4 regions of the Streptomyces sp. NPDC046859 genome follow, and region 2 is predicted to be linked to each of the others. Evidence: riboswitches for the same ligand, from Rfam matches in the RefSeq annotation. Region 2 holds a riboswitch; each other region holds the start of a gene.
What was found. Region 2 has a riboswitch for cyclic di-AMP ahead of ABZ899_RS16400 (C40 family peptidase). Riboswitches for the same ligand answer to the same signal wherever they lie in the genome.
Positions count from the first base shown of each region.

Region 1: linked by a shared signal. The riboswitch ahead of ABZ899_RS19720 (NlpC/P60 family protein) and the one ahead of ABZ899_RS16400 (C40 family peptidase) in region 2 are both predicted to bind cyclic di-AMP.
Region 3: linked by a shared signal. The riboswitch ahead of ABZ899_RS04880 (transglycosylase family protein) and the one ahead of ABZ899_RS16400 (C40 family peptidase) in region 2 are both predicted to bind cyclic di-AMP.
Region 4: linked by a shared signal. The riboswitch ahead of ABZ899_RS15800 (C40 family peptidase) and the one ahead of ABZ899_RS16400 (C40 family peptidase) in region 2 are both predicted to bind cyclic di-AMP.

Region 1 covers NZ_JBEYXR010000012.1:131,317-138,689, reverse strand. Annotated here, with positions in the region: gene ABZ899_RS19720 (NlpC/P60 family protein) at 1-968, opposite strand, end outside; cyclic di-AMP (ydaO/yuaA leader) riboswitch at 977-1,136, opposite strand; gene pcrA (DNA helicase PcrA) at 1,478-3,961, shown strand; gene ABZ899_RS19710 (M23 family metallopeptidase) at 4,131-5,654, opposite strand; gene ABZ899_RS19705 (alpha/beta fold hydrolase) at 5,952-6,809, opposite strand.
Region 2 covers NZ_JBEYXR010000009.1:167,442-174,814, reverse strand. Annotated here, with positions in the region: gene ABZ899_RS16430 (adenosylmethionine--8-amino-7-oxononanoate transaminase) at 1-1,208, opposite strand, end outside; gene bioB (biotin synthase BioB) at 1,201-2,412, opposite strand; gene ABZ899_RS16420 (8-amino-7-oxononanoate synthase) at 2,559-3,686, shown strand; gene ABZ899_RS16415 (DUF397 domain-containing protein) at 3,741-3,968, opposite strand; gene ABZ899_RS16410 (helix-turn-helix transcriptional regulator) at 3,978-4,844, opposite strand; gene ABZ899_RS16405 (ATP-binding protein) at 5,058-5,516, shown strand; gene ABZ899_RS16400 (C40 family peptidase) at 5,677-6,150, opposite strand; cyclic di-AMP (ydaO/yuaA leader) riboswitch at 6,154-6,361, opposite strand; gene ABZ899_RS16395 (hypothetical protein) at 6,700-6,993, opposite strand; gene ABZ899_RS16390 (ABC transporter permease) at 7,364-7,373, opposite strand, start outside.
Region 3 covers NZ_JBEYXR010000003.1:88,009-95,381, forward strand. Annotated here, with positions in the region: gene ABZ899_RS04860 (Ppx/GppA phosphatase family protein) at 1-884, opposite strand, end outside; gene ABZ899_RS04865 (DUF501 domain-containing protein) at 881-1,414, opposite strand; gene ABZ899_RS04870 (septum formation initiator family protein) at 1,425-1,913, opposite strand; gene eno (phosphopyruvate hydratase) at 2,008-3,288, opposite strand; gene ABZ899_RS04880 (transglycosylase family protein) at 3,512-4,189, opposite strand; cyclic di-AMP (ydaO/yuaA leader) riboswitch at 4,194-4,386, opposite strand; gene ABZ899_RS04885 (transglycosylase family protein) at 4,596-5,594, opposite strand; gene ABZ899_RS04890 (cytochrome P450) at 5,738-7,033, opposite strand; gene ABZ899_RS04895 (nucleoside triphosphate pyrophosphohydrolase) at 7,060-7,373, opposite strand, start outside.
Region 4 covers NZ_JBEYXR010000009.1:32,668-40,040, reverse strand. Annotated here, with positions in the region: gene ABZ899_RS15815 (MFS transporter) at 1-408, shown strand, start outside; gene tgmA (putative ATP-grasp-modified RiPP) at 560-751, shown strand; gene tgmB (ATP-grasp ribosomal peptide maturase) at 767-1,726, shown strand; gene ABZ899_RS15800 (C40 family peptidase) at 1,829-3,670, opposite strand; cyclic di-AMP (ydaO/yuaA leader) riboswitch at 3,679-3,849, opposite strand; gene paaA (1,2-phenylacetyl-CoA epoxidase subunit PaaA) at 4,117-5,094, shown strand; gene paaB (1,2-phenylacetyl-CoA epoxidase subunit PaaB) at 5,091-5,384, shown strand; gene paaC (1,2-phenylacetyl-CoA epoxidase subunit PaaC) at 5,395-6,222, shown strand; gene paaD (1,2-phenylacetyl-CoA epoxidase subunit PaaD) at 6,216-6,725, shown strand; gene paaE (1,2-phenylacetyl-CoA epoxidase subunit PaaE) at 6,725-7,373, shown strand, end outside.

The DNA of each region.
Region 1 (7,373 bases), on a different contig from region 2:
GTCGTGCCGGCGCTGACCTGGTCGTAGGTGACGCGCGGGATGTCCACGCCGGCGGCCTTCCAGGCGGCCTGGGTGAGGCCGGAGCAGTCGTAGGAGCCGGGGCCGGTGGCGCCCCAGACGTACGGCTTGCCGATCTGGGTGCGGGCGAAGGCCAGCGCCTTCCCGGCCCTCGTGGCGTACGACCCGTCCGGGGCGGTGCTGCCCTGCTCCCGCTGATCCTGTTCCTGCTGCTGCGCGGCCTCCTCGCGGCGGCGCTCGGCCTGCGCCTGCTGCCGGGCCAGTTCCTCGGCCTTGCGGGCGGCCTCTTCCTGCTTGCGCTTCTCGATCGCGGCGAGGCGGGCCTTCTCCTGCGCGGTCAGCTCGGAGAGCAGCCGGCGCGCGTCCGCGAGCTTCTTCTGGACGGTGAACTTGGCGGTCCGCAGGTCCTTCTGCGACGCGGTGAGCGTCTCGAGGCTCCGGGTGGCCTCCTGCCGCTTCTTCATCGTCGCGGACTGATCGGTGAAGTACTCGTCCACCGACTGCTTCTGACGGCCCGTCATGCGGCTCATCAGCTGGGACTGGTCGAAGTAGTCCTGGGGGCTGTCCGCGAGGAGGAACGTCGCGGTGTCCGGGGCGGCGGCGCCGGTGCGGTACTGGGCGGCGGCGTTGCGGCCGAGCTCCTCGCGCGCGTCGTTGAGCTTCTGCGTGCGCCGGGCGACGTCGTCGAGGAGGGTGTCGACGCGCTTGCGCTGCTTGGTCGTCTTCTCCTTGGCCGCGTTGTACTTCTCGGTGGCCGACTCCGCCTGGCGGTAGAGGTCGTCGACCTTCTTCTCGACCTCTTCGAGGCTCGGCCTGTCGTCGGCGGACGGGTTCGCCTGGGCCGTCTGGGACAGCAGGGCCACGGAGGTGAGGGCCGCGGTGGCCAGCGCGGGGGTCCGTATGCCGGCCACGCGTGTTCCGGAGGGACGCGACTTGCGGTGCGACGCCAAGGGAGGCGACTCCTTCCATGCTCCGCCTACCGAGTTAGCTGTCGGGTTCGGGCGGGTGGTTCGGAAGGGTTGCCCTACGGCCGCTCCCGGGACGGGGAGTCGGGCCGATTCACCCCAAGTTCGGTGGGTCCCCGGCTCCGGATGCACCGGACTCGGCGGAGGCCGCACGGCCCGGCGTCGTTCGCCGGTGGGGGTCGTACGGCCTGCCCGGCACGGTAGCCAACCGGTGTGGCCGCTGTGAAGGTTGATGTGCGATATGCCCGATACATTTTCGTGACCTTGAGTCCGGGGCGCGGATGGAGGGGGGCGGCTCGGGCGGCCGATGCCGTTCTGAGGCATCCATGCCTCCTGTTCCCAATGGGCCGATACGCACTGCTCGGCGCCGGGCGGTGTGTGGCGTGATGGCATGACTTCGCACGGTGATCGGCGGGCCGCGCACCGCCCCGGATGGTGTGATGTTCTCCAGGCGGCAGCCGGTTGTCGGTGGGGCCGCCTAGACTCGGAGAGCGATGAGCAGCCTCTTTGACGACAGCTTCCTGGCGGACCTCCAGGCCCCACGGGCCCACGGGGAAGAGCACCCGCCACCGCCCGAGGACGATCACACTCCGGAGCCGCTTCCGGAGGATCTGTTCGGCGGGAAGTTCGACGTGCCGCCGGACCGCGACGCCTACTACCGCGACGGCGCCCCGCGCCCGGCCCTCGACGCCGCCGCGCTGCTGGAGGGGCTCAACGAGAACCAGCGCGCGGCCGTCGTCCACTCCGGCACCCCGCTGCTCATCGTGGCCGGGGCCGGGTCCGGCAAGACGCGCGTGCTCACGCACCGCATCGCCTACCTGCTCGCCGAGCGGAACGTGCATCCGGGCCAGATCCTGGCGATCACCTTCACCAACAAGGCCGCCGGCGAGATGAAGGAGCGCGTCGAGCAGCTCGTCGGACCGCGGGCGAACGCGATGTGGGTGATGACCTTCCACAGCGCCTGCGTCCGCATCCTGCGCCGGGAGAGCAAGAGGCTCGGGTTCACCTCCTCGTTCTCGATCTACGACGCCGCCGACAGCAAGCGGCTGATGGCGCTCGTCTGCCGGGACCTCGACCTCGACCCGAAGCGGTTCCCGCCCAAGTCGTTCAGCGCCAAGATCAGCAACCTGAAGAACGAGCTGATCGACGAGGAGGACTTCGCCGCCCAGGCCACCGACGGGTTCGAGAAGACCCTCGCCCAGGCGTACGCGCTGTACCAGTCGCGGCTGCGGGAGGCCAACGCCCTCGACTTCGACGACCTGATCATGACGACGGTCAATCTGCTGCGCGCCTTCCCGGACGTCGCCGAGCACTACCGCCGCCGGTTCCGCCATGTGCTGGTGGACGAGTACCAGGACACCAACCACGCGCAGTACGCGCTGGTGCGCGAGCTGGTCGGCACGTCCGAGCACCCCGTCGACGTACCGCCCGAGGCCGAGGTCCCGCCCGCCGAGCTGTGCGTGGTGGGTGACGCCGACCAGTCGATCTACGCCTTCCGGGGCGCCACCATCCGCAACATCCTCCAGTTCGAGGAGGACTACCCGGACGCGACGACGATCCTCCTGGAGCAGAACTACCGCTCCACACAGACCATCCTCAGCGCCGCCAACGCCGTCATCGAGCGCAACGAGTCCCGCCGGCCCAAGAACCTGTGGACCAACGCCGGCGCGGGCGCGCGCATCACCGGCTACGTCGCGGACACCGAGCACGACGAGGCGCAGTTCGTCGCCGACGAGATAGACCGCCTGACCGACAAGGGCGAGGCGAAGGCCGGCGACGTCGCCGTCTTCTACCGGACGAACGCCCAGTCCCGTGTCTTCGAGGAAGTCTTCATCCGCGTCGGGCTGCCGTACAAGGTCGTCGGCGGTGTGCGCTTCTACGAGCGCAAGGAGGTCCGGGACGTCCTGGCCTACCTGCGGGTCCTGGCCAACCCCGAGGACTCCGTCCCGCTGCGCCGGATCCTGAACGTCCCCAAGCGCGGCATCGGCGAGCGTGCCGAGGCCATGATCGACGCCCTGTCGCAGCGGGAGAAGATCAGCTTCCCGCAGGCCCTGCGGCGCGTCGACGAGGCGTACGGCATGGCCGCGCGGTCGACCAACGCCGTCAAGCGGTTCAACGCGCTGATGGAGGAGCTCCGCACGATCGTCGAGTCCGGCGCGAGCCCGGCGACGATCGTGGAGGCCGTCCTGGAACGGACGGGGTACCTCGCCGAGTTGCAGGCCTCCACCGACCCGCAGGACGAGACCCGGATCGAGAACCTCCAGGAACTCGCGGCCGTGGCCCTGGAGTTCGAGCAGGAGTCGGCCGAAGGCGAGGAGTCCGGCGGGCTCGCCGCCTTCCTGGAACGGGTCGCGCTCGTCGCCGACTCCGACCAGATCCCGGACGAGGAGGAGGACGGCTCCGGAGTCATCACCCTGATGACGCTCCACACCGCCAAGGGCCTGGAGTTCCCGGTCGTCTTCCTCACCGGCATGGAGGACGGCGTCTTCCCGCACATGCGCGCCCTCGGCCAGGCCAAGGAGCTGGAGGAGGAGCGGCGGCTCGCGTACGTCGGCATCACGCGTGCCCGGGAGCGGCTGTACCTGACGCGCTCGGCGCTGCGCAGCGCCTGGGGCCAGCCGTCGTACAACCCGCCCTCCCGGTTCCTGGAGGAGATCCCGGCCGCGCACGTGGACTGGAAGCGGACGGGCGGGAGTTCGCCCCTGTCGTCCGGTCCCGCCTCCGGGGTGGCGGCGTCGCTGTCCTCGTCCCGCTCGCGCTCCTCGGCGTCGGGCGCGTCCGGGTTCGCGACGCGGCGCACCTCGGAGAAGCCGGTCGTGCAGCTGTCGGTGGGGGACCGGGTCACGCACGACCAGTTCGGCCTCGGCACCGTGATGGCCGTGAAGGGCACGGGCGCGAACGCCGAGGCGACGATCGACTTCGGCGAGCCCAAGCCGAAGCGGCTGCTGCTCCGGTACGCGCCGGTGGAGAAGCTCTGAGGCCGGTGGAGAAGCGCTAAGGCCGGTTCGGAGAAGCTCTAAGGGGGGTCTCGCCGATCACGCCGGGGCCCGGCCTGATCGGCGAGACACCCCCAGCGCGTCGGCGGACGCGAGACGGCCCCCGCTGCCGGAAGGGACGGGCGCCGGTGCTGCTTCGCCGAGCGGGCGTCTACGTGGGGTCCAGGCCGTGGCTGCGCAGCCAGGCCAGCGGGTCTATCGCCGAACCCCCACCGGGCCGGACCTCGAAGTGCAGGTGCGGGCCCGTGGAGTTGCCCGAGTTGCCGGAGTACGCGATCGGGTCGCCGGCCTTGACCGTCGTACCGGAGGCGACGCGGTACGTGGAGAGGTGGCAGTACCACGTCTCCGTGCCGTCCTTCGCGGTCACGATCATCATGTTGCCGTAGGCGCTGTTCCACTGCGTGCGGACGGTGCCGTCGGTCGCGGCCAGCACCGTGGTGCCGTACGAGACCGGGAAGTCGATGCCCGAGTGGACCGACATCCAGTTGATGCCGGACTGGCCGAAGTAGGCGCTCAGGCCGTGCTGCGCGACGGGGACCGCGAATTTCGGGCGCAGCCGCTCCTTGCGGGCCGCCTCCTCGGCGGCCTTCCGCTTCTCGGCCGCCTGCTGGGCCTTGAGGTCGATGCGCTCCTGCGTCCGGCTGGCCCGGTCGGCGAAGTCGTCGGCGCCGGCGGAGAGGCTCTCGAGCTGGCTGTCCAGCTTGTTGTTCGCCGCGGACGGCTTCACCGCGTCGCCCTCGGCGGCCAGCGTGGTGGGTTCCTTCTCGTCGGTGAGGTCACCGACGGACGCGGCGGCGATGCCCGCCACACCCATCACACACGCCGACGGCACGGCGATCGTCAGCAGCGCGGAGCGCTTGGGGGGCGTACGGCGACGGGAGCGCGCCCCGCTGCGGGAGGCGGCACGCGGCGCCGGGGCCGGAGTGATCTCCTCCTGGTCGTCGAGAAGCGGCTCGACGACGGGGAGTTGGCCCGTCGAGGCCGGGTCGGAGGCGTCCTGGGCCGGGTCGTCGTAGCCCGACTCGTTCTCGTACGCCGACGGGTCCTGGTACGCGGACTGCTCGTCGTAGGCGGCCGGGTCGTAGGACGGGTGCTCGACCTGCTCGAAGTGCGCGGTCGTCTGCTGGTCGAAGGATTCTGCTGCCGGCTCGTACTCGTCGGGGGCCGGTGCGGCGCCGCCGTCGGAGTTCCACTGCGTGGCGTCGTACGCGCCGGTGTCGAAGGTCTGCGTGCCCCACTCCCACTGCTGGGTGGGGTCGGCCGGGGCGGCACCGGTCGGGTCGGGCTGGAGCCAGGCGTGCGCGTCCCACTGCCCGGACGCGTCATGGCCGTTGGCCTGCTGCGGGACGAAGGCGAGACGCTCGTGCTCGGAGGTCCAGGCACCGGTGTCGTACGCGCCGGTGCCGTACGCGGTGTGCTGCTCGCCCGCATAGGTGTCGTACTGCGCGGTGTGGGTACCTGTGGACCACTGGGTGGCGTCGTAGGCGCCCGTACCGTCACCGGGGAGGCTGCCGAAAAGGGGATCCGCGTCGAACGTCGTGGTCGCGTGGCCGGCGGCATAGCCGGTGGCGTCGTAGGTGCCGTACGCGCTCGCGTCACCGTAGGGCGCTTCCTGAGAGCCGTACGACGCGTACTGCGCCGAGGCGGCATCGGAGGCCGAGACCGGGGAGGTCATGGTCCCCGACGGGTGACGATCGTTCACCAACTTCTCTCTCGCCTCGACAACAGGGGCTGCCAGAGCAGTGCGGCGACTGTACCCGGCGGTACGTGGGCGCGACAATCTTCAGCAGGTTTTAGGCGCGCAGGAAACGGGCATTCGGCCGTGTTTTGGCGGTCAGTGGGCGCGACTTTGGCCTTGTGTTCGAAGGCTGTTCGATGCCGAGCGGGCGTTGCGCGGGCCGCCGGGCGGTCCTGGGCCGGCCGGGGCAGGTGACGGTGCTCGACCGAGAGTGATCAGCCGGCACCGGACCGCTCACGCCACCGTCAGACCGCCGGCCTCCCGGAGCGTGCCCGCTTCCGTGTGAACGGTGTCGAGGGCCTGCCGTATGCCCGTCGCCACGGCCGGGTGGATCGGCAGCGCGAGGTGGCCGATGCCCGTGACGCGCACGTTCTGCGCCATCAGGTCGGGATGGTCGATGCAGGCCGTCTCCAGCGGGACCATCAGATGGTCGAGGTCGCTCCAGAAACTCACGAAGTGCGTACGGCAGCCGGGTGCGGGCCGGGCCAGCTCCTCGAGGAGGGTCGATCCGGGGCGCATCTGACGCACGACCGGGTGCGCGTTGGCCAGGGGGGCGACGGTGGTGCCGGAGTGCGGTGTACCGAGTGTGACGAGGGTGCGGACCCGGAGGTCGCCGCCGAGGCACTGCACGTAGTAGCGGGCGATCAGCCCGCCGAGGCTGTGCCCCACGATGTCGACCCGGCTGCTGCCGGTGCGCTCGCAGATGCCCTCGATGTGCCGTCCGAGCAGCTCGGCGGCGGTGCGGATGTCGCAGGTCAGCGGGGAGTAGTTGAGCGACTCGACCTGATGCCTGCCGTGCTGGGCGAGGCTGCGGCGCAGCAGGACGAACACCGAGCGGTTGTCGATGAAGCCGTGCAGGAGGACGACGGGCGGTGCCGCCTCGGTCGGCAGCTGGGCGGTGTCCCGCGCGGGGAGCGTGCCGGGTGAGCGGCGCTCCTGGGCGATGCCGCACGGATAGAGCAGCACATGGCCGGCCAGGATCGCGATCTCCAGGGCGGTCGCCTTCAGCAGGGTGAGGGAGAGGCCGGCGAGCCCGCTGGGGAGCAGGCGTCGGCAGAGCGGGAGAAGGGGGAGTGCCCCGGTGACCTTCATGGCCGACCTCCTTGTGGCACGCAGGAGACGGCTCCGGCCCCCGTGTGCCCTCGTGGGAAGTCGCGGCGGAGGCGGCCGGCGGGCAGCGGAAGGGAGGCGGGGTGAGCGAGGCGTGCGTGGTGCGCCGGCTCTGGCGGCCATGCCGCGCCGGTGACCTGAGGGTGCTTGCCGCCGGTGCGGCGACGAGCTCCCGCTGACGTGCCTTACCTGCCCTGTATGTCCTTCGTGCCACCGCCGACGTGTCACATCACCACGCGCGCCGTCCGGTGGCGCGGTGGTGCGACGACCTCGTTTGCGGCTCCTTGTGCGCGTGGTCCCGTCCACGACGTACGCACCACTCGTCAACGCGGCGCATGTGCCGCGATGAGGGGAACGTGCGCGGCGAACGTGTCCCATGTGTGATTTGCCCCTCGGTCAGCACCGCGAAACTGACGGTTGCGAGATGCTGGGGATAACGTGCGTTCACTTCCGGGCGGTGTGGCCCGGGCGTCCGTGCGGTCGTCGCACGTCCGGCACGGTGGGTGACGGACAGTGCGATACGTGCACCATGTATGACATGTAGGC
Region 2 (7,373 bases):
TAGACCAGGTCGCGGAACGGCCGCAGCCACACTCCCTCGCGCACGGCGGCCGCCGTCGCCGCCCCCATGTCCACCTCGTGGTCCAGTTGGACCACACCGATCGCGCCGAGGACCCGTACGTCCTTGACGCCCGGCAGATCCGCCGCGGGCGCCAGACCGGACCGCAGCCCCGCCTCGATCCGCCCGACCTCGGCCCGCCAGTCCTGGCCCAGCAGCAGCTCGATCGACGCGCAGGCGACCGCGGCCGCCAGCGGGTTGCCCATGAAGGTCGGGCCGTGGGCGAGCACCGGCACCTCGCCGCGCGAGATGCCGTCGGCGACGCGTGCCGTGCACAGCGTCGCCGCCATCGTGAGATAGCCGCCGGTCAGCGCCTTGCCGACACACATCACGTCCGGGGTCACCGCCGCGTGCTCCGCCGCGAACAGGGCGCCCGTGCGCCCGAAGCCGGTCGCGATCTCGTCGAACACGAGCAGGACGCCGTGCGCGTCGCACGCCTCCCGCAGCACCCGCAGATACGCCGGGGAGTGGAACCGCATCCCGCCGGCGCCCTGCACCACCGGCTCGACGATCACCGCCGCCAGCTCGTCCGCGTGCCGCTCGATCAGCGACCGCAGCCGTTCGGCGTACGCCTCGTCGTACTCGGCCGGCGGCGCGTCGGCGAACACCTGGCGCGGGAGCACACCCGCCCACAGCTCGTGCATCCCGCCCTCGGGGTCGCACACCGACATCGGCTGCCAGGTGTCGCCGTGATAGCCGCCGCGCCAGGTCAGCAGCCGCCGCTTGCCGGGCCGTCCCAGCGAACGCCAGTACTGCAGGCACATCTTGACCGCGACCTCGACCGACACCGAGCCGGAGTCGGCCAGGAAGACGTGCTCCAAGCCGTCGGGCGACATGTCGACAAGGAGCTTCGCCAGCCGTACGGCGGGCTCGTGCGTGAGCCCGCCGAACATGACGTGGCTCATTCGCCCGAGTTGCTCGTGCGCCGCCTCGTTGAGGACCGGGTGGTTGTAGCCGTGGATGGCCGACCACCACGACGACATGCCGTCGACCAGCTCGCCCGAGCCGTCGGCGAGCCGCAGCCGCACCCCGCTCGCCGACTCCACGACGAGCGGTTCGGCGCGGCCCGGCATCGGGCCGTACGGATGCCAGACGTGCCGCCGGTCGAGGTCCAGCAGCTCGGGCACGCCCAGGCCGGGCAGCTCAGGCATTGGGCGCGAGGTCCGTTCCGGCGCCCCGCCGGCGGACGGCGACCAGGTCGGTGCGCGGCTCGGCGGCCGGCGCGGGAGCGGCCGTACCGGGAGCGGACGTACCGCACACCCCGCCGTCCGCGTGCGAACTGCACCCGGCGCTCTCGTGGGACCCGCAGCCCGCGCTTCCCTGCGATCCGCAGCCGCCCCCGGCCGCGGTCGCCCGGTGCTCCGGCAGGGTCACCTGGTCGGCGCCCTCCACCTCGAAGCCGGCGTCCGCGATCATGTCCAGGTCGGCCTGGCCGGCCTGGCCCTCACTGGTGAGGTAGTCGCCGAGGAAGATCGAGTTGGCCAGGTGCAGCGCGAGGGGCTGCAGGGTGCGCAGGTGCACCTCACGGCCGCCGGCGATGCGCACCTCGACGTCCGGGCACACGAACCGGACCATCGCGAGGATCCGCAGACAGCGCTGCGGGGTGAGGTTCCACTCCTTGGCCAGCGGGGTCCCCTCGAACGGGATCAGGAAGTTGACCGGCACCGAGTCCGGGTCCAGCTCACGCAGCGCGTAGACGACGTCGACCAGGTCCTCGTCGCTCTCGCCCATGCCCGCGATCAGCCCGGAGCAGGCGGACAGACCGGCCGCGTGCGCCTTGTTCACCGTGTCCACCCGGTCGGCGTACGTGTGGGTGCTCGTGATCTCCCCGTACGTGGACTCCGAGGTGTTGAGGTTGTGGTTGTAGGCGTCCGCGCCGGCCTCGCGCAGCCGCTCGGCCTGCCCGTCCGAGAGGAGCCCGAGGCAGGCGCACACCTCGACGCCGTCGTTCTGGTCCTTGATGGCCTTGATGGTCTCGGAGACCCGGTCCACGTCACGGTCGGTCGGGCCGCGCCCGGACGCCACCAGGCACACCCGCTTGGCGCCACCCGCCAAACCGGCGGCCGCGGCCTGGGACGCCTCGTCCGGCTTCAGCCAGGTGTACTTGAGGATGCCGGCGGTGGAGCCGAGCCGCTGCGAACAGTACGAGCAGTCCTCCGGGCACAGGCCCGACTTGAGGTTGACCAGATAGTTCAGCTTCACCCTCCGGCCGAACCACTTCCGGCGCACCTTGCCGGCCGCGGCCACCACGTCGAGCAGGTCGTCGTCGGAAGTGGCGAGAACGGCGAGTGCTTCCTCGCGGGTCGGCAGCTCGCGCCGAAGCCCCTTGTCCACCAGCGTGTTCAGCAGGTCCATGGGAGGTGATCCTGACGTACGGAGGGGGCCCGAGCCAAGGTGAGTTTGCACAACCCTGTCGATTCGATGTGTGGGTATTGCCACACCGTGGGCGGCGGTCCCGGCCGCTAGTGTCTGTGCACTGCCTACAAAAGCCCGGAGGAGCCATGGCGTTCGGCTGGATCGACGAACAGGCGGACCAGCGCCGCCGCGCCGGCCTGGTACGGACCCTGCGCCCCCGCCCCGCCGACTCCCCGCTCCTCGACCTCGCGAGCAACGACTACCTGGGCCTGGCCCGGCACCCCGAGGTGGTCGAGGGCGCGGCGCGCGCCGCGCGGACGTGGGGCGGCGGCGCGACCGGCTCCCGGCTCGTCACCGGTACGACGGAACTGCACGCCGAGCTGGAGCAGGAACTGGCCGCCTTCTGCGGCTTCGAGGCGGCGCTCGTCTTCTCGTCCGGCTACGCGGCCAACCTCGCCGCCGTCACCGCGCTGGCACCGCACGGCTCGCTGATCGTCTCCGACGCGGGCAACCACGCCTCGCTCATCGACGGCTGCCGGCTGGCCCGCGGCACCACCCAGGTCGCCGCGCACGCCGACCCGGACGCCGTGCGCAAGGCGCTGCGCACGCACGACGGCCCCGCGGTGGTCGTCTCCGACACCGTCTTCTCGGTCGACGGCGACGCCGCCCCGCTGGCCGCCTACGCCGAGGCGTGCCGGGAGCACGGTGCCGGGCTGGTCGTGGACGACGCGCACGGCCTCGGCGTCCTCGGGGACGGCGGCCGGGGCGCTCCGCGCGCGGCCGGTCTCGCGGGCGCGGGGGACGTCGTCGTGACCGTCACGCTGTCCAAGTCGCTCGGCAGCCAGGGCGGTGCCGTGCTGGGCCCGGCCCGGGTGATCGACCACCTGGTCAACGCCGCCCGGACGTTCATCTTCGACACGGGGCTGGCCCCCGCGCCGGCGGGTGCCGCCCTGGCGGCCCTGCGGCTGCTGCGCCGTGAGCCGGAACGGGCGGCGCGGGCCCGCGCGGTGGCGGGCGAGCTGCACACCCGGCTGACGGCCGCGGGTCTGGAGGCGGTGCGTCCGGACGCCGCGGTCGTCTCCGTACGGGCGCCGTCCCCGGAGGGGGCCGTGCGGTGGGCGGCCGAGTGCCGTGCGGCGGGTCTCGCCGTGGGCTGCTTCCGTCCGCCTTCCGTACCGGACGGCATCTCACGGCTGCGGCTGACCGCCCGCGCGGACCTCTCCGAGGGACAGATCGAACGCGCTGTACGGGTCATCGGTACGACACGACCATGAGTCGGCGTGACACGGCCGGGCGGCACCGGAGCGGGCAGAAGTGATCAGGAACGATCAGGTCTGGAGCGCGGCCGTGAAACCCGACCAGCTCTCGAGGGAGAAGAGCAGCGCGGGTCCTGCCGGGTCCTTCGAGTCGCGCACGGCCAGCAGCCCGGTCCAGGGACCGGAGTGCGGCCGGGCCGTCTCGACGCAGTTGTTCGCGCCCGTGCTGTAGCTGCTGCGCAGCCAACGGGCGTCCGCCAGTTCGGTGCTCGACCTGAGGTTCCGAGGCAGTGCGGTCATGGTGCCTCCTTACGCGCCGCCACCTATCGCGGCGATGTGATCCAGCGATTCCTCGGGTGAAAGGGCGTGGAGCCGAAGGGTGTCGAAGGCCTCCGTGTAGGCCCGGAGGTCTTCTTTCCGTTCGAGATAGAGGCTACTCGTCAAGTGGTCGAGAACCACCACGTCCAGATCAGAAGTGCTCGAAAATGAGAAGATAACGAAAGGTCCGGTGATGCCGACATGCTCACCGGCCGTGAACGGCAGGACTTGCAGGCTCACTTGGGGCAGCCGCGCCGCCTCCAGCAGGCGCTCCATCTGGCGCCGCATCACCTCGGGGCCGCCGACCTCCCGGCGCAGCACCGCCTCGTCCAGCACGGCGCTGAGCCGCAGCGGTGGATCGGCCCGCAGCACCTCCTGCCGGGCCAGCCGGACCGCGACCAGCGCGTCGAGCCGGTCGTCGGCGCCGTCGTCCGTCCCGCCCGTCGCCGCCCGGGTCACCGCCCGCGCGTACTCGGGCGTCTGCAGCAGCCCCGGCACCACGGAGGTCTCCAGGGTGCGCATCGCGCTCGCCTGGGACTCCAGGCTGATGAAGTCCCGGTAGGTCGGCGGCAGGACCCCGCGGTAGGCGTGCCACCAGTGGTGCCGACCCGCCGCGTCGGAACCGGCCAGCGCCAGCAGCACCTCCCGCAGCCGGGCGTCCCGTACGCCGTAGGCGTCGAGCAGTAATCGCACATCGGCCGGTTTCACCCCGCTGGCGCCCGTCTCGATACGGCTCACCTTGGACTGGTGCCAGCCCACCAGGCGGGCCGCCTCACCACTGGTGAGCCCGGTCCCGGTGCGCAACGCACGCAGTTCCGCGCCCAGTTTCCGGCGGCGTACCGCCGGGCCGTGCTGCATGGGCAACTCCTTACTCCGACCGGGCCGCCCAAATACGGTCTGCCGTCGCAGAGTTCACCGCTTCGAGCGACAGATATATGCATATCTTGGTGGATCGGCACCCGTGACCGTCGCGGTGGTGGCAGTCTGGCGGCGAAGCACCAGTCCGGGACCGTACTCGAACCCTCCGCTCCGTGTCGGACTGCGGTCCCGTCGGAAAGGGACGACGTCGCCATGGCAGACCATCTGGAAGCATCCGTCACTCTGCCGAGCGATCCCGCCTCGGTCTCCGCGGCCCGGTCCTACGTCATCACCACGCTCGCCGAGTGGGGGCTGCCATCGGACACGGACGCGGCGGAGACCATCCGGCTCATCGTCTCCGAACTGACCACCAACGCCGTCCAGCACACCCTCGGGCAGTCGCCCACCTTCACGGTGGACCTCGAACTCGACCGCGACGAGCAGCTGCGCATCGGGGTGACCGACAGCCATCCGCGGTTCCCCAAACGGCTGCCGGCCGCCGTCCAGCAGGACAACGGCCGGGGCATGGTGATCATCCGCTGGCTGACCGCCGAGTGCGGCGGCCGAATGCAGGTGTGGCCGACCCGCGAGGGCGGCAAGACGGTCTCCATCGAGCTGCCGTGGACCGTACCGGCCTCGCCGGTCGCGGTCGCGACGCCGCAGGAGCCGTAGGAGCGCCGCGTGGCGCCGCAGGAGGCGCCGCGCGGCGCGTTCCGCCCCCGCCGGCCCCGGGAGGCCCCGGAGGCGCCGGAGGGCCCGGCCCGTGCCGGACGCCCTCCGCGCTCCGGGAGGGCGCCGGCGGGGGTGGGGGCGCCGTGGGCGCCCCGCGGGGTCACTTCACCCGGCCGTACCAGACGCTCCTCGTCCAGATCTTCTGCAGCCTGACCACGTCACCGCTCTTGGGGGAGTGCCAGATCTTGCCCTTACCGGCGTAGATGCCCACGTGGTAGACGTACGACCCCGAGTGGAAGAACACCAGGTCACCGGCCTTGCGATGCGAGGCGGAGATGTGGCGGGTCTTGTTGTACTGCTGGGCCGCCGTGCGGGGCAGCTTCTTGCCGGCCTTCTTGAACGAGTACAGCGTGAGCCCGGAGCAGTCGAACCGGTTCGGGCCGGTGGCGCCCCACTTGTACGGCGACCCCTTCTTCGAGGCGGCGATCCGAAGTGCCTTCGTCGCCGGTGTGGCGGCCTCCGCCTCCGAGGTGAGACCGGGCGCCACGATCGAGCCGCCCACCGCGGCGAGAGTGAGGGCCGAGGCCGTACCGGCCCTGGCCATGAGCGACGGGACACGATTGAGCGCAGTCATGCGCAACCCTTCGTCAGCCGCCTGTGAAGGATGACCTGTCGGATTCGGGCTGGCGAAGTTGCCCGGCCGCGTCGCGGCTTCACCCCAAGGGTTGCTCGATTCGAACGAACGTCCGTACCGGCGACCCGTCTTGCTCGGGTCCTCCACTCCTGCCGATCCACTCCTGTCGACCGGTCATCCGGGCGGCGGCAGGACTCGGCGTCCGCCCCGATCGCCCCGCCGCTGCGGCGGGGGCTTGTCGTCAGTCAGGGATCTTGGCGCACGGAAGAACGAAAATCCCAACGGAACCGGGGATTTGTGGTGTTACTCACCACTCACCCGTTCGGGTGGACGCTACTGCGTTCGAGGAAGTGGCCAGGTGCCCGACGAGCCCCGGACCAGCGGCGGAAGGCTCAAATCCGGCTGTGTGTCCCGCCCGTGACGCAAGCCGTACGAGCGCACGGAAGGAGTACGGAATACGCCGACGGGGGGTACGCCATTCGGTCCGTTTCGGCGTGGCGGCAGACGCGCGGCGGCGGGCCGCGGGTCCGGATCGCGGCTGTGGCGCCGTCAACTGTCGGAGCGCGGCGGCAGCGTGACGCGAGCCGTGCGGCGCTCCCCGTCCAGGACGCGCAGCGCACGCTCCAGCGTGCGGGCGTGCCGCTCCGTCTCGCCCCGACGGCGCGTCGGCGCCGGCGCGTCCCGGAGCGCGACCGCCTTGCCGACGAGCGCCCGGGCGGCGCGCAGGCCCCGGTAGATGTCGCCGTCCTTCGCCGGGTCGATACGGCCCAGCAGGTCCACGACCTCCAGGTGACGGTCGATCGGCTCCGCCTCCGCGCGCGTCGGCGCGGGAGGGGGCGGCAACTCGGGGTGGGCATCCTCCGGTCACCGCCCCTCGTCCGGGCGGTCGCGGCCGCGCGGTCCACCGGCCGGTACCACAGCGCCTCCTGGGCGTCGAAACACGGCCTCGCGCTCGGGATCGGCGGCCACCTGGGGGCGCGGCCGCGCAGGTCCGCGAGGTCGCGTCCGCTCCCCGCACACCAACGCTTCGGCCGCACGGCGGAGCACCGGGGGCCGAAGCCCACCTGAGGCCCCGGGTGGCCCCCCGGCGTGAAGGTCGGGCTGGGTCGCCCCCTGCCGCCTGTCGCGTCTCGGACGCGTCGAGGCCGTGCACCCCCGTCCGCTGCAGCGGGGGCGCACGGCCGGTTCGGTGGTTCCGCCGGCGCGGGCGGGGTCAGCCGGCG
Region 3 (7,373 bases), on a different contig from region 2:
TCGGCGTCGACGCGTTCCATGATCGCCAGCAGCACCAGGGCGCCCGCCGCGATGACGTCCACCCGGCCCGGGTGCATGGACGGCACGGCCGCCCGTTCCGCGTGCGTGGAGCGCAGCAGCCACTCGGTGATCTCCCGGACCCGGTCCCGGCTGACCCGGGAGTGGTGGATGCGGGCCGAGTCGTACTCCGGCAGGTCCTGCGCGATCGCCGCCACCGTGGTCACCGAACCGGCCAGCCCGACCAGCGTCCGCGCCTCGCGCAGCGGCACCGTCTCCTCGACGAGGTCCAGGGCCGCCTCGATGTCGGCCCGTATGGCCGCGATCTGCGCGGCGGAGGGCGGGTCGGAGACGACGCCGTCCCGGACCAGATGACGCTCCGTCATCCGGACGCAGCCCACGTCCACGGAGCGCGCGGCGCGCACGTGCTCCTCGCCGACGACGAACTCGGTCGAGCCGCCGCCGATGTCCACGACCAGGTACGGCCGCTTCAGGTCGGCCCGTCCGGTCAGTTCGCGCGTCGCGCCGGTGAAGGAGAACTCGGCCTCCTGGTCGCCGCTGACGACCTCGGGCTCGACCCCCAGGATGTCCACGACCCCGCGGACGAACTCGTCGCGGTTCTCGGCGTCCCGGGACGCGGAAGTGGCGACGAAGCGCACCCGCTCGGCGCCGTGCTCCGCGATGACCGCCGCGTACTCGCGGCAGGCGGCGAAGGTGCGCTCCAGCGCCTCGGGCGCCAGTCGGCCCGTGCGGTCGACGCCCTGGCCGAGCCGCACGATCGTCATCCGCCGGTCCAGCTCGGCGAGTTCACCGGTGTCCGGGTGCACGTCGGCCACGAGGAGCCGGATGGAGTTGGTGCCGCAGTCGACGGCCGCGACCCGGGTCACCGGTCCTCCTCCTTCGCGGGAAGCGTCACGCAGGCGCCCTTGCGCCACCACTCCGGCAGCATCGCCAGGGCCTCGTCGCCCAGCGGGTTGACGCCGGGTCCGGCGGCCAGCGAGTGCGCCACCAGCACGTGCAGGCACTTCACGCGGTCGGGCATGCCGCCCGCGCTGGGGAAGCCCGTCAGCTCCTCGATCTCGTCCCGCCGCCGGATGTAGTCCTCGTGCGCCGCGCGGTACGCGGCGGCCAGCTCGGGGTCGCTCTCCAGACGCGCCGTCATCTCCTTCATCACGCCGTTGGCCTCCAGCGTGCCGATCGCCGACGACGCCTTCGGGCACGTCAGGTAGTACAGCGTCGGGAAGGGGGTGCCGTCGGGCAGCCGCGGGGCCGTCTCGACCACGTCCGGCTGACCGCAGGGGCACCGGTGCGCGATCGCGCGCAGCCCGCGCGGGGGGCGGCCGAGCTGCTGCTTGAATGCCTCGACGTCCGCGTCGGTGGGCTCGGTGCGCGGGGTGGGCGGCGGGGGCGTTTCCATGCCTGTCTTTCTATCGGTTCTGTTCACTGCGGGCGGCGTCGGCCTTGTCGACGCCCTCCCAGAGGTTCGTGTACCAGGGGCGGTGGGCCGCGCCCAGGTCGGTCCGCGACTGCTTGGCCGCGTCCGGGTCGACGACGATGTAGCCGGTCTCCCCGGGCATCACGTAGTGCAGGCGCAGCCGGATCTGCTGCTCGGCGTAGGCGTCGTCCTGCCAGCGGGCCTTGAGGTCGCGCAGCTCCTCGACGCGCCGGGCGGTCGCGGCCTTCTCGCGCTGGAGGTCGGCGATCTCGGCGCGCTGGGAGACGTACTGCCTTATCGGGTACGCCATGGCCACGACGAGGGTGCACACGACCAGGGCGAGCAGCGCGGCGCGTCCGGTGAGCCGGGAGCGCCGGGCCTGCCGCTTGGTCTGGGAGCGGTAGACACGGGCCGCCGTCTGCTCCCCGAGCAACCGGATCCTGGTCGCGGTGGAGAACCGGTCCCGGTCCCTCACGGCCATGTCCCGCCTCCCGTCTCAACGCGCGTACGTCCCCGCACACGGTACGGGACCGAGTACGGGGACGTACGTACGACGCTTCCTACGGGTGCGTGCCTCAGCCCTTGAAGCGCGGGAACGCGCTGCGGCCTGCGTACACCGCGGCGTCGTCGAGGATCTCCTCGATGCGCAGCAGCTGGTTGTACTTGGCGACGCGCTCGGAGCGGGCCGGGGCGCCGGTCTTGATCTGGCCGCAGTTGGTGGCGACGGCCAGGTCGGCGATGGTGACGTCCTCGGTCTCGCCGGAGCGGTGGGACATCATGCACTTGAAGCCGTTGCGCTGGGCCAGCTCGACGGCGTCCAGGGTCTCGGTGAGCGAGCCGATCTGGTTCACCTTCACGAGCAGCGCGTTGGCGGCGCCCTCCTCGATGCCGCGGGCGAGGCGCTCGGGGTTGGTGACGAACAGGTCGTCGCCGACGAGCTGGACCTTGTCACCGAGCTTGTCGGTGATGGTCTTCCAGCCCTCCCAGTCGTCCTCGAACAGCGGGTCCTCGATGGAGACGAGCGGGTACGCGTCGACGAGTTCCGCGTAGTACTCGGTCATCTCGGCCGCCGAGCGCTCCTTGCCCTCGAAGGTGTAGACGCCGTCCTTGTAGAACTCGGAGGCGGCCACGTCGAGGGCGAGGGCGATCTGCTCGCCGGGGGCGTAGCCGGCCTCGTTGATCGCCTCGAGGATGAGGTCGAGGGCCTCGCGGTTGGAGCCCAGGTTCGGGGCGAAGCCGCCCTCGTCGCCGAGGCCGGTGGCCAGGCCCTTGCTCTTCAGGACCTTCTTCAGCGTGTGGTAGACCTCGGCGCCCCAGCGCAGCGCCTCGGAGAAGGACTCCGCGCCGATCGGGGCGATCATGAACTCCTGGATGTCCACGTTGGAGTCGGCGTGCGAGCCGCCGTTCAGGATGTTCATCATCGGCACCGGCAGCAGGTGCGCGTTCGGGCCGCCCAGGTAGCGGAACAGCGGCAGGTCGCTGGCCTCGGAGGCGGCGTGGGCCACGGCGAGCGAGACGCCGAGGATGGCGTTGGCGCCGAGGGAGCTCTTGTTGTCGGTGGCGTCCAGGTCGAACATGGCCTGGTCGATCAGGCGCTGCTCGGTGGCGTCGTAGCCGACGAGCTCCGGGCCGATCTGCTCGATGACGGCGAGGACGGCCTTCTCGACACCCTTGCCGAGGTAGCGGTTGGGGTCACCGTCGCGCAGCTCGACGGCCTCGAAGGCGCCGGTGGAGGCGCCGGACGGGACGGCGGCACGACCCGTGCTGCCGTCGTCGAGGCCGACCTCGACCTCGACCGTGGGATTGCCTCGGGAGTCCAGGATTTCCCGGGCTACGACGACGTCGATGGACGGCACGAGCATCTCCTTCGTGATGTGAAGCCTGTACGCAGCCCGCGATGGGTGCTGCGAGACGAGCCTAACCGGCTCGGGGGCTTCGGCCAGCGGTCGACCGCTCTATGGACGGAACCGAGAGCGAATTGTTTCCGAACGGAACAAAGACCGGGCCCCTGCACGCACAGAACCCCGCCCCGGTGCGTACGGGGGAACGCGCACCGGGGCGGGGAGCCTGTGGGGGGTCCTACTTGAGGTGGAGCTGCTGACCCGGGTAGATCAGGTCGGCGTCCTGGACGATGTCCTTGTTCAGCTTGAAGAGCTTCTCCCAGCCGCCCTTGACGTCCTGGTCGGCGGCGATCGTGCTGAGGGTGTCGCCCTTGACGACCTTGTACTCGCCGTCGCCCTTCTTGACCTTCTTGCCGGTCGGGGTGGTGACGGTCTTGGTGCTCTTCTCGGCGGCCGGACGCTCGGCGGAGCGGGAGGCCGGCTTCTCCTCGGTGGAGCGGGTGCTCTGCTCGCCGCCGGTGGCGGAGGAGCCGTTGTAGGCCGCGCCCGACAGGCCGGTGCCGCAGTTCGGCCAGGCGCCCTTGCCCTGGCTGGCGAGGACCTTCTCGGCTATCGCGATCTGCTGGGCCTTGGTGGCCTGGTCGGCGGTGGAGGCGTACTGGGTGCCGCCATAGGCCGCCCAGGTCGAGGCGGAGAACTGCAGACCGCCGTAGTAGCCGTTGCCGGTGTTGATCGACCAGTTGCCGCCGGACTCGCACTGGGCGACGGCGTCCCACTCGGAGGCGGTGGCGGCCGAGGCGCTGCCGGCGGCCATCAGCGGGCCGGCGACGGCGGCGGCGCCGGTGACGCCGACGACGGCGATGGCGCGGGCCGCCTTGGACGGACGACGGTGCTTGCTCTTGCTGGAGAACAGCATGGAGAGATCCCCTCACCGACGCCTACGAGGTGAGCTGTCGGGTTCGGGCCGGTTGAGTTGCCCGGTCGCGCACCACTGGTGCGTGCTGCGCGACTTCACCCCAAGCCGGTTCCGGCCGTCCGGCCCCGAAGGGCCTCGACTTCCGGACCCGGCGCTTACCTTGGGTCCCCCGCTCCTGCCTACGGCGCTTGACGCGACGACTGTTCCCGTACGGCCGCCGGCAGGATTCGGCGTGACGGCTGACGGGGCTCGCTGTGGTGGCGAGCGATCACGACCGTAGACACGCCGCTCGGGGATTTTCAAAGACGATCACGGCTTCTGAGATCTATCTCTCAGTCCATTCAAAACGGACATTACCCACGAAAGCCGGGCGTGAACTGCCGCTTCATTTGGCCCTGTTCGGCCGCTATTCGGTGGGGACGTCCAGCGTCTGACCGGCGGAGATGCTGTTCGCGTCGGCACCGATGGCCGCCTTGTTCGCCTCGTACAGCGCGCGCCATCCGCCGTGGACGTCAAGGGAGTCGGCGATGGAGGCGAGCGTGTCGCCCGCACGGACCCGGTAGGAGGCGTGGCGGCCGGAGGAGCCGGCGGCGGCGTCCGCGGCCGCGGACTCCTTGGCGCTGGCGCCGCGGTGACGGCCGGAACCGGTCGGCACGTCCTCGATCGAGGCGGTGTCGACGAGACTCCAGGACCCCGCGCTCTGCCCGGAGTTGTCCCGGTTGCCGCTCTCGAACGTCTCCACGGGGGAGCTGTCCGGCGACTCCGAGACCGTCGCTCCGCCGGACGCGCCGGCCCTCTCGGACTTACCGGACTTATCGGCCTTGGAGGCCGAAGAGGGCGAAGAAGTGGAGCTGCCGGGTGATTCGGATGAGTCGTCCGCCGAAGCGCTCGGCGTGCCCGACGCGTCGCCGGAGGGGGCCGAATCGCCGGAGGAGTCAGAGGATTCGGATGAATCGAGCAAGCCGGACGACCCGGACACCTCGCTCGGGGAGTCCCCCGCGACCCCGGTGTCGAGGTCGATGGCTCCCGACTTCTTCGTGAGCCCGTTGAGCACGGCGCAGGTGCCCCAGGGACCCGTCCCGCGCTCAGCGAGGACGTCCTGCGCCACGGCGATCTGCTGGGAGCGGCTCGCCAGGTCCGGGCTGGCGGCGAAGTCGAGACCGCCGAACTTCTCCCAGTCCGCCTGGGTCAACTGGAGTCCGCCGTAGTGCCCGTTGCCCGTGTCCGCGCTCCAGGAGCCGCCGCTCTCGCAGTCGGCGACCTTGTCCCACACATTGCCGTCCGCCGCGCTCGCACCCGTGGCGCCGAGGAGCGGGATGGCGATGGCGGAGCCGGTCACACCGGCCGCGACGAGAAGAGCCGGAGCCTGGCGGGGGCGACGGTGACGACCGTTCCCGGAGAGCATGCGTGGACCTTTCGCGAGACAGCGCTGACCAAGGCGCGCAGAACCCGCGCGCCTTCGTTGATGGGTGAACGTATAGGCAGACGATCACTTGTCACAAGTTAATGCCGCGCAGATCACGTGAAGATCACAGAGGTGAGCGCGCGTCACGTTTGCGGAGCGGAACGGTCGCCTCCGACCGGGGTGAACTCCACCGGCAGGGTGCGCAGGCCCCGCATGATGAGCCCGCCACGCCACCTCAACTCGGCCGGGTCGGTGGCCAGTCGGAGGTCCGGGAGCCGGGTCAGGAGGGTGGCGAGGGCCGTCTGTCCCTCCAGCCGGGCCAGCGGCGCGCCGAGGCAGTAGTGGATGCCGTGGCCGTAGCCGAGGTGCTGGTTGTCACGCCGGCCGAGGTCGAGGACGTCGGGGTCGGCGAACCGCTCCGGGTCCCGGTCGGCGGCGGCCAGGACGACCAGGACGGGGTCCCCGGCCGCGATGTCCTGCCCGCCGATGGTCAGCGGCTCGGTGGCGAACCGCCAGGTGGCGAGCTCCACCGGCCCGTCGTAGCGCAGCAGTTCCTCGACGCCGGTCTCCAGCAGGGCGGTGTCGTGGGCGGCCAGGGACGCCTGGAGCCGGGCGCGCTGGGCGGGGTGGGTGAGCAGCGCGTAGGTGCCGTTCCCGATGAGGTTGACGGTGGTCTCGAAGCCGGCGAACAGCAGGATGAAGGCCATGGCGGCGGCCTCGTTCTCGGTGAGGTGCTCGCCGTGGTCGGAGGCGCGGATGAGACCGGAGATGAGGTCCTCGTCCGGGGTGGGCGCGTCGGGGAGGGCTTCGCGCTTGCGGTGGATCAGATCGGCCAGATATCCGCGCATCTTCTTCACGGACCGGGCGACCCCGCCGCGGGGCCCGCCCTGGTGCCGGATCATCATGCCCGCCCAGTCCCGGAAGTCGTCCTGGTCCTCGCGGGGGACGCCGAGCAGGTCGCAGATGGCGTAGATGGGCAGCGGGAAGGCGAACTCGTGGATGAGGTCGGCCTCCCCCTTCCCGGCGAACCCGTCGATGAGGTGGTCGGTCAGCTCCCGCACCCGGGGCGCGAACGCGGCGACGCGACGCGGGGTGAACGCCTTGCTGACCAGCCGCCGCAGCCGGGTGTGGTCCGGCGGGTCGATGTTCAGCAGATGCGTCATCAGCTCGGCCTTGCGCTCACCGGGGATGCCGGTCCGGCCCTTGGCGTGGGCCGGTTCGGCGTGGTGGGCCGGGTTCTTGGAGAGCCGGTTGTCGGCGAGCGTCTGCTTGGCGTCGGCGTACCGGGTGACCAGCCAGGCCTCCACTCCGCTGGGCAGCCGGGCGCGGTGCACGGGCGCGTGCTCGCGCAGCCACGCGTACGCCGGGTACGGATCGGTGGCGAACTCCCAGGTGAACAGCTCGGGAGCGGAGGCGGGGCAGCGGGGCTGGTCGGTCACGCCTCGACCGTATAGGCCGTACCGGCCTAGGCCGACACGCCCTCCGCGGCCCGGACCGCGTCCCGGTAGGCCCGGGCGGCGACCCGCAGGGCGGCCTCCGGGTCGACGCCCGCCTCCGCCGCCCGCACGGCCGTGGCGAGCAGGTCGTACCCGACGCCCTCCCCCGCCGGCAGCGGCACGTCCAGGCCGGCCGTGCGGACCCGGGACGCCAGCTTCGCCGCGAGGGCCAGGCCCGGCTGGCCGAGCGGGATGCCGTCGGTCACCGACTCCCGCCGCTTCTCCTCGGCCTTCGTCCGCAGCCAGTGCTCGCGGACCTCCTCGGGGGTCGTCGCGGTCGCGT
Region 4 (7,373 bases), 130 kb from region 2:
CTCGGTATGGGCATGGAGTTCGTCTCCCTCACGCTGATGGCGCTGTCCGACGTGACGCCCGAGGAGACCGGTGCCGCCTCCGGGCTTCTCAACGCCACCCAGCAGGTGGGCGGCTCGCTGGGCCTGTCCATCCTGGTCACCATGTACGGAACGGCCAGCAACAACGAGGCCGACAAACAGATCCCGGCTTTCCTGGCCCAGGCCACCCCGCTGGAACGGCTGCGCTTCGAACGCACCGGACAGCTCCCGGCACCGTTCGCCGGCGAGATCCTGACCGCGGGTGTCTCCGCCGCCTTCATCACGGCCGCGATCTTCACCGCGATCGCCGCGGTCATCGCCCTGCTCGTCATCCAGGTGCGCCCCTCGGACCTCGAACGCCTCCGGGGCGGTGGCGTGCCCGCGGCATAGACCGTCACGCGGAGTGCCCTCGACAGAGCCTGCGCACCACCCCGACCGGTGTGACGACGTTCACCCCCATGTGGCAGCACGTAGTGAATGCATTACACAACAGGCGCGTAAGGGACGGTAGTGCAGGCATCACGCGACCGCGGAGGTTTCGATGCGACCTTTCACCCTGAACTACGCCCTCCCCAGAGGCGCGGACCAAACGGTGACGCCGTATCACTTCGACCCGGCCCGGCAGTTGAACATGCTGCCCGACGGGCGACCGGCCGTCAGTGACCCGGATCTCCTGCTCGCCGCCGGCACGACGACGTCGACGGCCGGTTCCGCCACCCACTTCGACGACTGACGAACCGGCCGGCGCATGACGGTACTGATCCTCACGTCCGAGGAGGACGTGACCGCCGACATGGTGGTGAACGAACTGCACGCGACGGGGACGCCCGTGCTGCGGCTGGACCCCGCCGACCTGCCCGGCAAGGCCGTGCTGTCCGCGGACTACGCCCACGGTGACTTCGACGGGCATCTGTCGGTCAACGGGCACGTGCTGTCGATGGGAGGACTGCGCTCCATCTGGGTGCGCAGGCCCGGAGAACCGGCCGCCCACGCGCCGGACCCCTCGCCCTGGCTGACCGCCGAGACCCGGCAGGCGCTGTACGGCATGCTGCACTCGGCCGCCGCCCGATGGATGAACCATCCCCGCAACGCGGACCAGGCCCGCCTCAAGCCCTGGCAGCTGAGGCTCGGCCACCTCAGCGGATTCGCCGTGCCGCCCACGGTGTTCACGACGGCCCCGCGGCTGGCGCGCGCGTTCGTCGAGCAGCACAAGGAGGTCGTGGTGAAGTCCGCCTCCGGACCGCCGCCCGGTGAGCCGCCCCTGGCCCTGCCCACCACCTTGGTCGGCCCCGACGCGGACTTCTCCGCCGTCGCGGCCGGGCCGGCCCTGCTCCAGCGGTACGTCCCCAAGGAGGCGGACATCCGGCTGACCTGCGTCGGCACCAGACTGTTCGCCGCGCGCAAGACGGCCGAACCCGACCAGATCGACGGACGGTACGGCGACACCGGACACCCCTGGGAGCCGGTCCCGGTGCCGGACCGCATCGGCAAGGCGGTGCACGAGTACGTCACTCTTGCCGGACTGGCGTACGCCGCCTTCGACTTCGCGGAGGACAAAGACGGCATCTGGTGGTTCCTGGAGTGCAACCAGGGAGGCCAGTTCGGCTTCGTCGAGCTGGAGACCGGGCAGCCGATCGCGGCCGCGGTCGCCGACTGGCTCGCCCTGCAGCGCCGGCCCGACCGGCGCGGCCCGGAAGGCCGCCACTGACCCCCCGGACGACCGCCGAAGGCGTCCCGGACGGACCCGCCCCGCTCCGCCCCACCCGGCGGTGGCGGGGCGGTCGTCGTACGGCGCCGGGGTGACGTCGTCTCAGGCGGGCCGGATCGCGCTGTGGATCGCGGCCTCTCCGGCGTACTCGATGGACTCCTCGCGGATGACGGTGCCGGGGCCCGGGGCGTGGATCATCATGCCGTTCCCGGAGTAGATGCCGACATGGCCGGCGTGGTACAGGACCAGGTCGCCGGGCTCCAGCTGGGTCAGGGCGACGCCCTGCCCGGCGGTGGCCTGCTCCTGGGCGGTGCGGGGGAGCGCGATACCGGCGGCCTTCCAGGCGGCCTGGGTGAGCCCGGGCCCGTCGAAGGTGTTCGGTCCCGTCGTCCCCCAGACACAAGGCTTGCCGACCTGGGCCCGGGCGAACTCCAGCGCCCTCAGCGCCCGAGTGTCCTGCGGAACCGCCACGGGGGCGGGAGCCGGAGCGGCGGCCTGGAAGCTCCCGGTCAGCGGGGCCGCCGGGAAGCCGCCGGTCTGGGTGACGGCCGGGAAGCCGCCGGTCTGGTCGATCGCGGGGAAGTTCCCGGTCTGGTCGACGGCGGGGAAGCTCCCGGTCTGGGCCGCTGCCGGAAAGCCGCCGGTCTGGTCGATCGCGGGGAAGTTCCCGGTCTGGTCGACCGCGGGAAAACTGCCGGTCTGGGCCGCTGCCGGAAAGCCGCCGGTCTGGGTCGCCGCCGGGAAGCCGCCGGTCTGGGTGACGGCCGGGAAGCCGCCGGTCTGGTCGATCGCGGGGAAGTTCCCGGTTCGGTCGACCGCAGGGAAGCTCCCGGTCTGGGCCACGCCGGGAAAACTCCCGGTCTGGGTGACGGCGGGAAAGCCGCCGGTCTGGTCGACCGCGGGGTAGCTCCCGGTCTGGGCCACGGCGGGAAAACTCCCGGTCGGGTCGACCATGGGGAAGCTTCCGGTCCGGCCGGCCCCGGCGAACCCGGCGTCCGGGGCGGCGAACACCTGCGGGGCACTCGCCGTCCCCATGGCCGGCGTCGACTGGTGACCAGGGGCGGCAGGGAACAAGGTGTCCACCGGCGGCGCGGGCAGAGCCGTCGTCCCCGGAGGGACCGTCGTCAGATCGGCGGGGCTCTGCGCCTCCAGGGCGTCCCACCGGGTCTGCGCCGCGGGCGGGAACGATGCCGGGGCAGCCGGCGGGGCCTCCAGGGCCGGGGTGGTACGGCCTGCGCGCGCGGACAACAGTTCGCGCGCCTGTGCCAGCTTGCGCAGGCTGCGTTCCTTGCTCGCGCGCAGCACGGACCGCTGCGCCGCTTCCGGATCCGCGGTGGCCGGGGCGGGCAGCGCCGGGGCCGCCCCGGATTCGAGGGCCGGCGTGGTCGCCGCGGGCAGCGCCGCGACCGGACCCGCGGTGAGTTCTCCCATGACTGCCGAGCGGGCGGTTCCGGCCGTCAACTCGGCGACCGGTGCGGACGATCCGGCGGGCAGCTCCAAAGCGGTGCGGCCGGATATCTCCCGTGCGCCGTCGCCGGCCGACGGGCGTGCGGACCGGGCCGGGGCGGACCGCTCCGGCATCCGGTCCCTCGGCAGCACGGCCGGAACCGTCGGGCCCAGCTTGGACCGGGCGACGTCGAACCACTGCCGGGCCACCTCGTCGAGCGGGGCCGAGCCCCGGCCGCCGTCACCGTCACGCCCCGAGGTCGCCGGGCCGCCCGCGCGCTTGCGCGGTCCCGTCGACGAGGCGCGGGTGGCGTTGAAGGTCCCGGTGTCGGTCTCGGCCCGGTCGTAGAGCGAGCTGACCCGCCGGCTGACCTCCTCGCGGCTCGGTCCCTCGTCCGCCTGGGCGGCACCGGCCGACTGGCCGAGCAGGGCCACCGAGGTGAGGGCTGCTGCCGAGGCGAGCGCGGAGTTGCGCATACCGGTGCGTTCCGGCGCCATGGGCGACGTGCTCCTTCCGTACTCCGCCTACCGAGTTAGCTGACGGGTTCGGGCGTTCGCGTCGGAAGGTGTGCCCTACGACCCGGCCCGTCACGGCCTCGGGTCGATTCACCCCATGGTTCGGTTGGGTCCCCGGTTCCGCGGCCCCGCAGGGCACGCCGATTCGGCGGAGGCCGCTCGTCCCGACGGGGTCCGCCGGAGTTCAACGCGCGTCCTGAGCCGATAACTTAGCCAACTTGTGTGCCTGCAGTGAAGGTTGACGTGCGAAATGTCCGATACGTTTCTGTGACCTTCGACGCCGGTGGCTGCGATCGGGTCGGTTCGCGTCACGGCGCGCCCGCGTGGTCACGCAGGGTAGTGACGCCGTTGGTCTCAAGGGTCTTGCTCCACTCGGCGAAACACGTCACACTGGCACCGAACGAATGGTCGGTTGGGAAGCGGGAGCGATGACGACCTCACACTCCACCGAGGCGCCCCCACAAGGGCCGCTTGAGGAGCACTTCGACGCGACGATCGCGCGCGACCAGCGCGTCGAGCCGCGGGACTGGATGCCGGACGGCTACCGCAACACGCTGATCCGGCAGATCGCGCAGCACGCCCACTCGGAGATCATCGGCATGCAGCCGGAGGGTGAGTGGATCACCAAGGCGCCCTCGCTGCGCCGCAAGGCGATCCTCTTCGCGAAGGTGCAGGACGAGGCCGGTCACGGCCTGTACCTGTACTCGGCCGCCGAGACCCTGGGCGCCGACCGCGCCGACCTGACCGACCGGCTCATCGAGGGCCGCCAGAAGTACTCCTCGATCTTCAACTACCCCACGACGAGCTTCGCCGACGTCGGCGTCATCGGCTGGTTCGTGGACGGCGCCGCGATCTGCAACCAGGTGCCGCTGTGCCGCAGCTCCTACGGCCCGTACGCGCGCGCGATGGTGCGGATCTGCAAGGAGGAGTCGTTCCACCAGCGGCAGGGCTACGAGCTGCTGATGACGATGATGCGCGGCACCGAGGCCCAGCGGGAGATGGTCCAGGACGCTGTGAACCGCTGGTGGTGGCCCTCCCTGATGATGTTCGGGCCGCCCGACGACTCCTCGCCCAACTCCGCCCGCTCGATGGCCTGGAAGATCAAACGGCACAGCAACGACGAGCTGCGCCAGCGGTTCGTCGACATGACGGTCCCGCAGGCCGAGAAGCTCGGCGTCACCCTGCCCGACCCGGAGCTGCGCTGGAACGCCGAGCGCGGCCACCACGACTTCGGCACGCCCGACTGGGACGAGCTGATGCGGGTCATCAAGGGTGACGGCCCGTGCAACGCACTGCGGGTGGAACGACGCAGGAGCGCCCACGAAGAGGGCGCCTGGGTGCGGGAGGCGGCCACTGCCCACGCGGCCAAGCAGGCCGCCCGCGCGGAGAAGGGAGCGGTGGCATGAGCACCGGAAAGCAGGACTGGCCGCTGTACGAGGTGTTCGTCCGGGGCAAGCGCGGACTGAACCACGTCCACGTCGGCTCGCTGCACGCCGCCGACGACCGGATGGCGCTGACCCACGCCCGCGACCTGTACACCCGGCGGAACGAGGGCGTCAGCATCTGGGTCGTGCGCTCCGAGCACATCGCCGCCTCCACCCGCGACGAGAAGGACCCGTTCTTCGCGCCCAGCGCCGACAAGGTCTACCGCCACCCCACCTTCTACGACATCCCCGACGACGTCCCCCACATCTGAAGGAGAGGGCATGAGTGACGACCACGTCTACCTGACCCTCGCCGAGGGACACGAGGACGACACCCGCTGGGCCTACGGCACCGGCTTCGAGGACCCGCTGCACGGCGTGGACACCACCATCCCGGACGACGTCGACGCCGCCGCGCTCGCCGCGCTGTGCGTCGCGCTGGGCGACGACGCGCTCGTCTCGGCGCAGCGCCTGGGGGAGTGGGTCACCCGCGCCCCCGAGCTGGAGGAGGAGGTCGCGCTCGCCAACATCGGCCTCGACCTGCTCGGGCAGGCCCGGCTGCTCTACTCCCGCGCCGGCCAGACCGACGGCACCGGACGCGGCGAGGACGCGTACGCGTACTTCCGCGACGCCGCCGGCTTCCGCAACGTCCGCCTCGCCGAACTCCCCAACGGCGACTTCGCGTTCACGATCGTACGGCTGCTGGTGCTGTCCAGCTGGCGGCTCGCGCACTTCGAGCGGCTGGCGTCCCACCCCGACCCGGTGCTCGCGGCGATCGCCGCGAAGGGCGCCAAGGAGCTGCGCTACCACCGGCAGTACGCCGCCGAGTGGGCGGTCCGCCTGGGCGACGGCACCGACGAGTCCCACCGCCGTATGCGCCGTGCGCAGGAACAGGTGGCGCCCTACCTGGGCGAGCTGTTCACCGCGTTCGACGTACGGCAGGAGGTCGTCGCGGACCTGAAGCAGGTCACCGACGCGGCCGGACTGCCCATGCCCATGTACCGCCCCCTGCCCGGCTGCGGACGCGAGGGCGAGCACACCGAGCATCTCGCCCCGCTGCTCGCCGAGTTGCAGGGAGTCGCCCGCGCACATCCGGAGGCGACATGGTGACGACCCTGCTCGACGCCCGGCGCGCCCGGCACATCGCCGCCCAGGTACCGGACCCCGAGCTGCCCATGCTCACCCTCGCCGACCTGGGCGTCCTGCGGGACGTCGAGATGACCGAGGACGGCACGGTCGTGGCGAGCCTGACCCCCACCTACTCCGGCTGCCCGGCGATGGCCGAGATGCGGGCCGACGTCGCGGCGCGCCTGCGCGCGGCGGGATACCCGCGCGTGGAGATCCGCACCGTGCTTCATCCGCCGTGGAGCAGCGACTGGATCACCCCGGCCGGCCGCGCCAAGCTCGCCGAGCACGGCATCGCCCCACCCGGCCCCGCGCCGCGCGGCGGCCCCGTCGCGCTCGTGCTGTCACCGACCCAGCACGCCGTGGCCTGCCCCCGCTGCGGCTCGGCGGACACCGAGGAGACCTCCCGGTTCGCCGCCACGTCCTGCAAGGCACTGTGGCGCTGCCGCGCCTGCGCAGAGCCGTTCGAGTACGTCAAGGAGATCTGATGGAAGGCCTGAGGGAAGCACAGACGGCCGCCGCGCCCCGCCCGCGCGTCCGCCGCCGTCCGGCCTTCCACCGGCTGCGGGTCGCCGCCGTGCAGCCGCTGTGCTCGGACGCGGTCGCCGTCGGCTTCGACATCCCGGACGAGCTGGCCGAGGAGTTCGCGTTCGCCCCCGGGCAGTCGCTGACGCTACGGCGCGAGATCGAGGGGCGCGACGAGCGGCGGTCGTACTCGATCTGCTCGCCGGTCGGCGCGCGGCCGCGCATCGGCGTCCGGGTCGTGCCCGGCGGGCTGTTCTCGTCCTGGCTGGTCCACGACGTGCGACCCGGCGACGTCGTGGAGGTGATGGCCCCCACCGGCGCCTTCACCCCCGACCTCGGCACCCCCGGCCACCACGTGCTGATCGCGGCGGGCTCCGGCATCACCCCGATGGTGTCCATCGCCGAGTCCGTCCTCACCGCCGACGACCGCTCGACGGTCACCCTCTTCTACGGCAACCGCCGCACCGACACGGTGATGTTCGCCGACGAGCTCGCCGACCTGAAGGACCTGTACCCGGCACGCTTCCAGCTCGCCCATGTGCTCTCCCGCGAGCCCCGCGAGGCCGAGGTCCTGTCCGGCCGCATCGACGCCGAACGGCTCGCCACGCTCG